DNA from 3 places in the Streptomyces sp. NPDC002994 genome. Region 1 is predicted to be linked to each of the others. Evidence: riboswitches for the same ligand, from Rfam matches in the RefSeq annotation. Region 1 holds a riboswitch; each other region holds the start of a gene.

Region 1 (3,267 bases):
TCCGCGGCATGCGCCGCGATCTTGTAAGTGATGACGCCGGTCTTCACGTCGTCACGGTTGGGCAGACCCAGGTGCTCCTTGGGCGTCACGTAGCAGAGCATGGCCGTGCCCCACCACGCGATCATCGCCGCCCCGATGCCGGAGGTGATGTGGTCATACGCCGGGGCCACGTCCGTAGTGAGCGGGCCGAGCGTATAGAAGGGGGCCTCCTCGCAGATTTCCTGCTGGAGGTCGATGTTCTCCTTGATCTTGTGCATCGGGACGTGACCCGGACCCTCGATCATCGTCTGCACGTGATGACGCTTGGCGATCGTGTTGAGTTCCCCGAGGGTCCGAAGCTCCGCGAACTGCGCCTCGTCGTTGGCGTCCGCGATCGAACCGGGCCGCAGACCGTCGCCGAGCGAGTACGTCACGTCGTACGCCGCGAGGATGTCGCACAGCTCCTCGAAGTTCTCGTACAGGAACGACTCCTTGTGGTGCGCCAGGCACCACGCGGCCATGATCGAACCGCCGCGCGAGACGATGCCGGTCTTGCGGCGGGCCGTCAGCGGAACGTACGCCAGCCGCACGCCGGCGTGGACCGTCATGTAGTCGACGCCCTGCTCGGCCTGCTCGATGACCGTGTCCTTGTAGACCTCCCAGGTCAGCTCCTCCGCCTTGCCGTCGACCTTCTCCAGGGCCTGGTACAGCGGCACGGTGCCGATCGGCACGGGAGCGTTGCGCAGGATCCACTCGCGAGTGGTGTGGATGTTGCGGCCGGTCGACAGGTCCATGACCGTGTCGGCGCCCCACTTCGTCGCCCACGTCATCTTGTCCACCTCCTCCTCGATGGAGGAAGTGACCGCCGAGTTGCCGATGTTGGCGTTGACCTTCACCAGGAACCGCTTGCCGATGATCATCGGCTCGATCTCCGGGTGATTGACGTTCGCCGGCAGGACCGCCCGGCCCGCCGCGATCTCTTCCCGTACGACCTCGGGGGAGACGTTCTCGCGGATCGCCACGTACTCCATCTCGGGCGTGACGTCCCCGCGGCGCGCGTACGCCAGCTGCGTGACGGCCTGCCCGTCGCGGCTCCGGCGCGGCAGGCGAGGCCGGCCCGGGAAGACCGCGTCGAGGTTCCTGAGGCCCCCGCGCGGTGAGGTGTGCTTGATCCCGTCGTCCTCGGGACGGACCGGACGGCCCGCGTACTCCTCGGTGTCGCCGCGGCCGATGATCCAGTTCTCGCGCAACGGCGCGAGTCCCCGGCGTACGTCCGTCTCGATGGTCGGGTCGGTGTACGGGCCGGACGTGTCGTACAGCGTCACGTCCTTCCCGTTGGTGAGGTGCACCTGCCGGACCGGCACGCGAAGATCCGACCGTGAGCCCTCGGGCCCCGAGACGTATCCCTTGTGCCAGCCCGGCTTGCGCCCGTCCTGGCTGGTGGCAGGCGTGTGTGCATCCGCTGTGGTCATGAGACCTACTCCCTACGCCGGCATTACCCGGTAACAGGTTCGGCGGTCGACGCAGCGGCTTTCGTACGGATTTACGTACGAAGGTCAGCGCCCTCTCAGCCCGGTGCTCCGAGCTCCCGCGTGTGCAAAGGTGCCCCCACGCTAGCGTCCCTTCTGGCGCGCTGAACAGAGGGCCCCCTCCGTTCTTGCGATGATCGGTCGGTGACGTCCCCACAGCCAACGCCCGAAATCCACGGCCACACCCACAGCCACGGGCCCGCCGCGCCCGTCTCCAAGCACCTGCGCAAGGTCATCGCGGCGGTGCTGATCCCATTCGCCACGGCCGTTTTCATCGGCCTCGTCGTGCTCTGGCCGGGCGGCGCGCCCGGACACGAGCGCACCGGTGTCGGTTTCGACCGGCAGACCGTGTCGGGCAAGGTGACGGCCGTCCAGCAGGTCGACTGCAAGGACGTGAACGCCGCCCAGGTGCCACCGACCGGCGACACCTCCACCCCGTCCGGCCGCGAAGCCCAGCAGGCCCAGCAGGGCACCTGCGAGAGAGCGACGATCGAGGTCACGTCCGGCAAGGACAAGGGCCGTACCTTCACCGAGATCGTCCAGCCCGACGCGCCCAGGCAGCTGAACCAGGGGCAGGGCGTGGTGGTGGCGTACGCCCCCGACGCGCCCCGCGACCTCCAGTACTCGGTGACCGACGTCGACCGCGGGATCCCCATGGCCCTGCTGGCCGGGATCTTCGCCCTCGCGGTGATCGTCGTCGGCCGCATGAAGGGCCTGATGGCGCTGATCGCGCTCGCCGTGTCCTTCGCGATCCTGACGCTCTTCATCCTCCCCGCCATCCTCCAGGGCTCGAACCCGCTGATCGTCGCGGTCGTCGGAGCGAGCGCCATCATGCTCATCGCGCTGTACGCCTGCCACGGCCTGACCGCCCGTACGTCCGTCGCCGTCGTCGGCACGCTCATCTCACTGCTGCTGATCGGGCTGCTCGGCTCGCTCTTCATCGGCTGGGCGTTCCTGAGCGGCAACACGGACGACAACACCGGGCTCATCCACGGCCTCTACCCGGACATCGACATGAGCGGCCTGCTGCTCGCGGGCGTCATCATCGGCTCCCTCGGCGTGCTCGACGACGTGACCGTCACCCAGACGTCGGCGGTCTGGGAACTCCACCAGGCCGACCCGTCCATGGGCCCCCGCGCCCTCTACCGGGCCGGTATCCGCATCGGGCGCGACCACATCGCGTCTGTCGTCAACACCCTCGTGCTGGCGTACGCGGGCGCCGCGCTGCCCCTGCTGCTGCTCTTCTCGATCGCGCAGAGCAGTGTCGGTACGGTCGCCAACAGCGAGCTGGTCGCGGAGGAGATCGTACGGACCCTGGTCGGCTCGATCGGCCTGGTCGCCTCGGTGCCGGTGACCACCGCGCTCGCGGCGCTGGTCGTTTCGGCCGACCGTCCGGGCTCCGGCGAGGCCGCTGCGGCGTCCCCGGCACGCGGCACCGGCGGCGGGGGACGACGCCGCAAGCGCTGACCGCCCGCCCAGGGGTGCTCAGCCGGCGTTCTGCTCCTCGGCGAGGATCCGGTCGAGCGCTTCCTCGACGTCCCCGCACAAGCCCGCGAGGCCGCACTCCTGCCCCAGCGGCACGAGCCTGTCCGTACGGTCGAGGAACGCCGCCAGCGGGGCGGTGCTCGCACTGAACAGCGCACCCTCACCGGCGACCTGAAGCCGGATGTGAACATCCACGAGCTCATCAGGATCGGTTGGCTCGATGTGCACATCACCCTCGCCGCACGGCCCGGCGAGACCGTCGAAAAGCAGCTCC
Region 2 (3,267 bases), on a different contig from region 1:
AATCTCGGTCACGGGACAAGCGTGCCACCTGGGACTGACAGCCGGTAGTCGGGGCCAGCCGTCCGGGCCGAGGTGACCGCCTAAAGGGTGGCGGACTTGAGCGGGACGGCCGGATCCGCGGCCCGCTCCGGGTCCAGCCGGACGCCCGACGCGATCAACCTGCGGCCCTGCGCGAGGTCGCGCGGCCGAGCCACGGTGAGCAGTGCGACGAGCGCCCCTTCGCGCAGCCAGCACACCGTCCAGGCGGCCTCGGCCGGGTCGCCGCGCCACACCGTCGTGTCGGCGTGGGCGTGGTGGCCCGCGTATTGCACGAAGCGGCCGAACTGCTCGGACCAGAAGTACGGGACGGGGTCGTAGTCCTGCGGTGTCTCGCCGGGGCTGTTCGCCGCGACGATGTTCGCCGCGACCGTGCGCGGCCCCTGGAGCGCGTTGTCCCAGTGGTGGACGAGCAGGCGTTCGCCGTAGCGGGCGGAGGGGAAGGAGGCGCAGTCCCCGACGGCGTACACGTCGGGCTGCGAGGTGCGCAGGCGCGCGTCGGCGGTGACGGAGCCGTCCGGGCCGAGCGCGATGCCGGAACCGGCGAGCCAGGCCGTCGCGGGCCTGGCACCGATGCCGACGACCACCGCGCCGGCCGCGAGCCGCCTGCCGTCGGCGAGGACGACCGTGCCGGGTTCGATCGCCGCGACGAGCGCGCCGGTGAGCAGTTCGGCGCCGCTCTCGGCGTACCAGGCGGCCATGGGCGCGGCGACCTCGGCGGGCATGGTGCCGGCGAGCGGCCGGTCCGCCGCCTCGACGACGGTCACCGCACAGCCGGCCTCGCGGGCGGCCGTGGTGAACTCAGCGCCGATCCAGCCGGCCCCGACGACCACGATGTCGTGCTTCCGGTCGAGCACGGGCCGCAGCCGGGCGGCGTCGTCGAGGGTGCGCAGGAGATGCACTCCCTGGATGCCTTCGCTGCCGGGCAGCGTGATGGGCACCGCTCCGGTGGCGAGGACCAGTACGTCGTACGGAACCGGGCCCGAGGGAGTGTCGATTTCGTGCGCCCCGGGGCGTACGCCCGTCACTTCGCGCCCCAGGTGGAGTTCGACGCCGAGCGCTTCGAAGTCGACGTCGAAGGCCGACTCCTCGGCCGTGCCGAGGAGCACCGCCTTGGACAGCGGCGGCCTGTCGTACGGCTGATGCGGCTCGGCGCCGATCAGCGTGACGGAGCCGTTCCAGCCCTGCTCGCGCAGGGCCACAGCGGTCTGCACGCCGGCCATTCCCGCGCCGACGATGACGACGCGCCGCTCTGCTGTCTGCCTCTGCCTCTGGTCGCTCACCCGGTCACTGTAGGGCGGCGTGTCCCGCTGCTCTCAAGACCACGAAGGAGAGATCTCTGACACACCGTCACACGGGCGGGGACGGCAGCTCCTCGACGACGCTCGTCCCGCTGCCCTCCTGGGACTCCCACGCCCAGGTCTCCTCCAGGCGCAGGCGCCCGTCGGGGAGGGCGACGACGGTGGACGTGCAGTGGCCCGACGAGGTGGTGCCGTCCTGCTTCAGCTGTACGTACCGGAAGTCCAGCGCGTCGCCCTCGCGCGTGCCGACAAGATGGCCCTGTACGACGTCGCCGCCGGCGTAGTCCGCCCAGATCCGGCCGTCCTGCTGGTGATACGTGAATCGGGTCTGTGTGCCCACCTGACCGGGGGCCTGGTCGGCGACCGGCGAGAGGACGAGTCCGTCGAGCGAGCGGGCCACTGGAGTTGCTCCCTTACAGCGCGTCGGGGCCGGGCATTAGGGTGGCCACGGTAAAGCACTCGCGGGAGTCCGGGCGTACCGGGCTGAGAGGGAGGCTGGGCGGCCTCCGACCGTACGAACCTGATCCGGGTCATGCCGGCGAAGGGAGGGGCTGGACGCCCATGTCGCGTACATCGGATACATCCGACACATCAGACGTCCTCGTCATCGGGGGCGGAATCATCGGCCTGGTCACGGCCTGGCGGGCGGCGCAGCGGGGGTTGCGCGTCGCTGTGGCCGATCCGGAGCCGGGCGGCGGGGCCGCGTGGGTCGCAGCCGGAATGCTCGCCGCCGTCACCGAGCTGCATTACGGCGAGCAGACGCTGCTCGGGCTCAATCTCGCGTCCGCGGAGCGCTATCCGGCGTTCGTCGCCGAGCTGGAGGCGGCGAGCGGGCAGGACACCGGTTACCGCTCGTGCGGCACGCTCGCGGTCGCGCTCGACACGGACGACCGCGCCCATCTGCGCGAGCTCCACGGGCTGCAACGCCGTTCCGGCCTGGAGTCGGAGTGGCTCACGGGGCGCGAATGCCGCCGCCTGGAGCCGATGCTCGCGCCGGGCGTGCGCGGGGGCCTGCGCGTGGACGGCGACCATCAGGTCGATCCGAGGCGGCTCGCCGCTGCCCTCCTGGCGGCCTGCGAGCGGGCCGGAGTGGCATTCCACCGCTGCTGGGTGGATCGGCTCTCTGTCGTACGGGAACGGGCCTGTGGGGCCGTACTGGCCGACGGGACGGACCTCGCGGCCGGCCAGGTGGTGCTGGCGGCCGGAAGCCTCAGCGGCAGGCTCGCGGGCGTACCCGAGGAGGTGCTGCCGCCGGTACGGCCGGTGAAGGGGCAGGTGGTGCGGCTGGCCGTGCCACCGGCGTACGCACCCTTCCTGAGCCGGACGGTGCGTGCGGTGGTGCGGGGCAGTCACGTTTATCTCGTGCCGCGCGAGAACGGCGAGCTGGTCGTCGGCGCGACGAGCGAGGAACTCGGCTGGGACACGACGGTCACGGCGGGCGGCGTGTACGAGCTGCTGCGCGACGCGCACGAGCTGGTGCCCGGGATCACCGAGCTGCCCCTCACGGAGACCCGCGCGGGGCTGCGGCCCGGCTCCCCGGACAACGCGCCGCTGCTGGGGCCGACCGCACTTCCGGGGCTTCATCTGGCCACTGGGCACTACCGCAACGGGGTACTGCTCACGCCGGTCACGGGCGATGCGATGGCCGCTGTGCTGACGGGCGGGGAGCTGCCTGAAGAGGCACGTGCGTTCAGCCCGCTGCGTTTCGCGCCGACACCGTCCGCCTTGACCCCCGCCTCCGTACCGCAGGAGCAGCCCGCATGACCATCTCCGTGAACGGCGAGACCCGTGAGGTCGTCGCCGGTACGACGCTGGGCGCGCTCGTCGCGACCCTCACCAAGGCCCCTTCGGGGGTCGCCGCAGCCCTCAACGAAACCGTCGTACCGCGGGGGCAGTGGGATGCCACCGAGCTCGGCGACGGTGACCGTAT
Region 3 (3,267 bases), on a different contig from region 1:
GCGTAGTTGAAGAAGACGTGCGCGAGCAGGATCGCCCACACGGTGGTGTCGAGCCGTACGCCCCACAGCTCGTCCAGCAGCCCGCCCCGCCCGAGCAGCGCGAGGAACGCGGTCCCGACGACGACGGTCGGCAGCACGAACGGCACAGTGATCACGGCGCGCAGCAGCTGCTTGCCGGGGAAGTCGAGCCGGGCGAAGACGTACGCAGCGGGAAGCGCGATCAGCAGAGTCAGCCCGGTCGAGGCGAGAGCCTGCCAGGTCGTGAACCACAGAACATCCGCGATGTGCGGATCGGCGAGCACCTCACCGATCCGGCCGAGCTGCCAGACGCCGTCCACCTTGAGCCCGCGGCCGACGATCGCGGCCACGGGGTAGGCGAAGAAGGCCGCGAAGAACGCGACGGGCACGGTCAGGAGACCGAACCGCACCGCGCTCCCGCGCACGTCTCTGGTCGCCTTCGCCTTCGCCTTGATTACTTCAGGACGAGCGAGGACCACGACTTGACCCACTGCTCACGGTTGTCGGCGATCTTGTCCGGGGCCACGGTCTGCGGCTTGTCGACGACCACGCCGTGCTTCGTGAACAGCTCGGGCAGCTTCGCGTCCTTGACCACCGGGTTCACGAACATGTTCAGCGGCATGTCCTCCTGGAACTTCTGCCCGATGAGGAAGTCGATGAGCGCCTTGCCGCCCTCCTCGTTCTTCGCCCCGGTCAGCAGTCCGGCGAACTCGGTCTGCCGGAAGCAGGTGCCGGTCGCGACGCCGGTCGGCGCCTCCTTGGGCTGCGGCTCGGCGTACAGCACCTCGACGGGCGGGCTGGAGGCGTACGAGACGACGAGCGGCCGGTCGGCCTTGGCCTTCTTACCGCCGGCAGACCCCGAGAACTCCTCGTTGTACGCCTGCTCCCAGCCGTCGACGACCTTGACGCCATTCGCCCTGAGCTTCTTCCAGTAACCCTGCCAGCCGTCGTCGCCGTACTGCCCGACCGTGCCGAGCAGGAAGCCGAGGCCGGGCGACGAGGTCGCGGCGTTCTCGGTGACGAGGAGGTTCTTGTACGCCGGCTTGATCAGGTCGTCGAAGGACTTCGGCGGCGCGAGCTTCTTGTCGGCGAAGTACTTCTTGTCGTAGTTGACGCAGATGTCGCCGGTGTCGACAGGCGTGACCCGGTGCTTTCCACTGTCGAGCTGAACATCTTCCGGTACCCCGTCGAGCCCCTTGGCCTCGTACGGCGTGAAGATTCCGTTGTCCAGCGCCCGCGACAGCAGCGTGTTGTCGACGCCGAAGAAGACGTCGCCGCGCGGTGAGCCCTTGGTCAGGATCTCCTGGTTGAGGGCGGCGCCTGCGTCCCCGCTCTTGAGAACCTTGACCGTGTAGCCGGTCTCCTTGGTGAACGCCTTCAGTACGGCGTCGGAGGCGTTGAAGGAGTCGTGGCTGACGAGCGTCACGGTCTTGGACTTCTGCTGCCCGTCGCCGGACCCGGAGTCGTCCTTGCCGCCCCCGCATGCGGCGAGCGTAGAGACGCCGAGGGCCGCGGCCAGAGCCGTGACCGCGAACTTCTTGGTGGTGCTCACTGAATTCCTCCTGGGATGGCACATCCAGGAAGAGACGCGGCCCTGCCCGCAGAAAACGGGCAGGGCGCAACAGCTCGAGTAGCGACCGAACTTCCTACCCAGAATGACCTGGGCAAGGTTCAGAGGGTCTGCGGCGTACCGCACTCTCAGCGCTGTGGCGCTCCCCTGTCGGAATATGTAAATGTGCGGCCCACGTTACACGGGCCCCTCACCGGCCTATCGCTCGGTGGCCGCCAGCTGTCCGCACGCTCCGTCGATCTCCTGGCCACGGGTGTCCCGTACGGTCACGGGCACGCCATGGGCTGCGATCGCCTCGACGAACGCCTTCTCGTCCTCGGGACGGGACGCGGTCCACTTCGAGCCCGGGGTCGGGTTGAGCGGGATCAGGTTGACGTGCACCCGCTTGCCCTTGAGGAGGCGGCCCAGCAGGTCACCGCGCCACGCCTGGTCGTTGATGTCGCGAATCATGGCGTACTCGATGGAGCTACGGCGGCCGGACTTCTCGGCGTACTCCCATGCCGCGTCCAGGACCTCACGCACCTTCCAGCGCGTGTTGACCGGCACGAGGGTGTCGCGCAGCTCGTCGTCGGGCGCGTGCAGCGAGACGGCGAGGCGGCACTTGAAGCCCTCGTCGGCGAACCGCAGCATCGCGGGCACCAGGCCCACGGTCGACACGGTGATGCCGCGCTGCGACAGCCCGAGCCCGTCCGGCTCCGGGTCGGTCAGCCGGCGGATCGCACCGACCACACGCTTGTAATTGGCGAGCGGCTCACCCATGCCCATGAAGACGATGTTGGACAGCCGCGCGGGGCCGCCGGGAACCTCACCGTCGCGCAGCGCGCGCATGCCGTCGACAATCTGGTGCACGATCTCGGCGGTCGACAGATTGCGGTCGAGACCGGCCTGCCCGGTGGCACAGAACGGACAGTTCATGCCGCACCCGGCCTGGGACGAGATGCACATCGTGACCCGGTCCGGATAGCGCATCAGGACGGACTCGACGAGCGTCCCGTCGTGCATCTTCCACAGGGTCTTGCGGGTGGTGTCGTCGTCACAGCTGACATGCCGCAGCACGGTCATCAGCTCGGGCAGCAGCTCCGCCTGGAGCTTCTCGCGCGCGCCGGCGGGGATGTCGGTCCACTCCGCCGGGTCGTGCGCGTACCGCGCGAAGTAGTGCTGCGAAAGCTGCTTGGCGCGGAACGGCTTCTCACCGATCGCGGCCACGGCCTCGCGGCGCTCGGCGGGCGTGAGGTCGGCGAGGTGCCGCGGCGGCTTCTTGGCTCCGCGCGGCGCGACGAAAGTGAGTTCTCCAGGTACAGGCATGGTCTTACCAGTGTCGCAGACATACAGAAAGGGTCCGTCGCCCTGTGGACGACGGACCCTTGACAGCGAAAACCCAAGCTCAGCCCGTACCGACGAAGATCACCAGCAGCAGCCAGACCACCGGAGCGGTCGGCAGCAGCGAATCCAGCCGGTCCATGATTCCGCCGTGGCCCGGCAGCAGCGTGCCCATGTCCTTGATGCCGAGATCGCGCTTGATCATGGACTCGCCGAGGTCACCGAGCGTCGCACTCGCGGCCACCACGAAACCGATCACGAGTCCCTGCCACCAGGTCCCGTCGTGCACGAGGAACTCCATGCACACCGCGCCCGCCGCCATCGCGAAGGCAACCGCGCCGCCCAGCCCTTCCCGGGTC

Evidence for each region. Region 1 has a riboswitch for thiamine pyrophosphate ahead of thiC (phosphomethylpyrimidine synthase ThiC). Riboswitches for the same ligand answer to the same signal wherever they lie in the genome.
Region 2: linked by a shared signal. The riboswitch ahead of thiO (glycine oxidase ThiO) and the one ahead of thiC (phosphomethylpyrimidine synthase ThiC) in region 1 are both predicted to bind thiamine pyrophosphate.
Region 3: linked by a shared signal. The riboswitch ahead of ABZX79_RS18065 (thiamine ABC transporter substrate-binding protein) and the one ahead of thiC (phosphomethylpyrimidine synthase ThiC) in region 1 are both predicted to bind thiamine pyrophosphate.

Annotation. Positions count from the first base shown of each region.
Region 1 is NZ_JBEXNQ010000009.1:30,260-33,526, reverse strand. It holds gene thiC (phosphomethylpyrimidine synthase ThiC) at 1-1,451, opposite strand, end outside; TPP riboswitch at 1,444-1,581, opposite strand; gene ABZX79_RS13945 (YibE/F family protein) at 1,653-2,975, shown strand; gene ABZX79_RS13940 (SsgA family sporulation/cell division regulator) at 2,994-3,267, opposite strand, start outside.
Region 2 is NZ_JBEXNQ010000034.1:50,994-54,260, reverse strand. It holds gene ABZX79_RS32965 (Rv2175c family DNA-binding protein) at 1-12, opposite strand, end outside; gene ABZX79_RS32960 (FAD-dependent oxidoreductase) at 81-1,319, opposite strand; gene ABZX79_RS32955 (hypothetical protein) at 1,387-1,737, opposite strand; TPP riboswitch at 1,789-1,901, shown strand; gene thiO (glycine oxidase ThiO) at 1,899-3,101, shown strand; gene thiS (sulfur carrier protein ThiS) at 3,098-3,267, shown strand, end outside.
Region 3 is NZ_JBEXNQ010000012.1:126,219-129,485, forward strand. It holds gene ABZX79_RS18060 (iron ABC transporter permease) at 1-428, opposite strand, end outside; gene ABZX79_RS18065 (thiamine ABC transporter substrate-binding protein) at 473-1,570, opposite strand; TPP riboswitch at 1,644-1,747, opposite strand; gene rlmN (23S rRNA (adenine(2503)-C(2))-methyltransferase RlmN) at 1,787-2,893, opposite strand; gene ABZX79_RS18075 (phosphatidate cytidylyltransferase) at 2,973-3,267, opposite strand, start outside.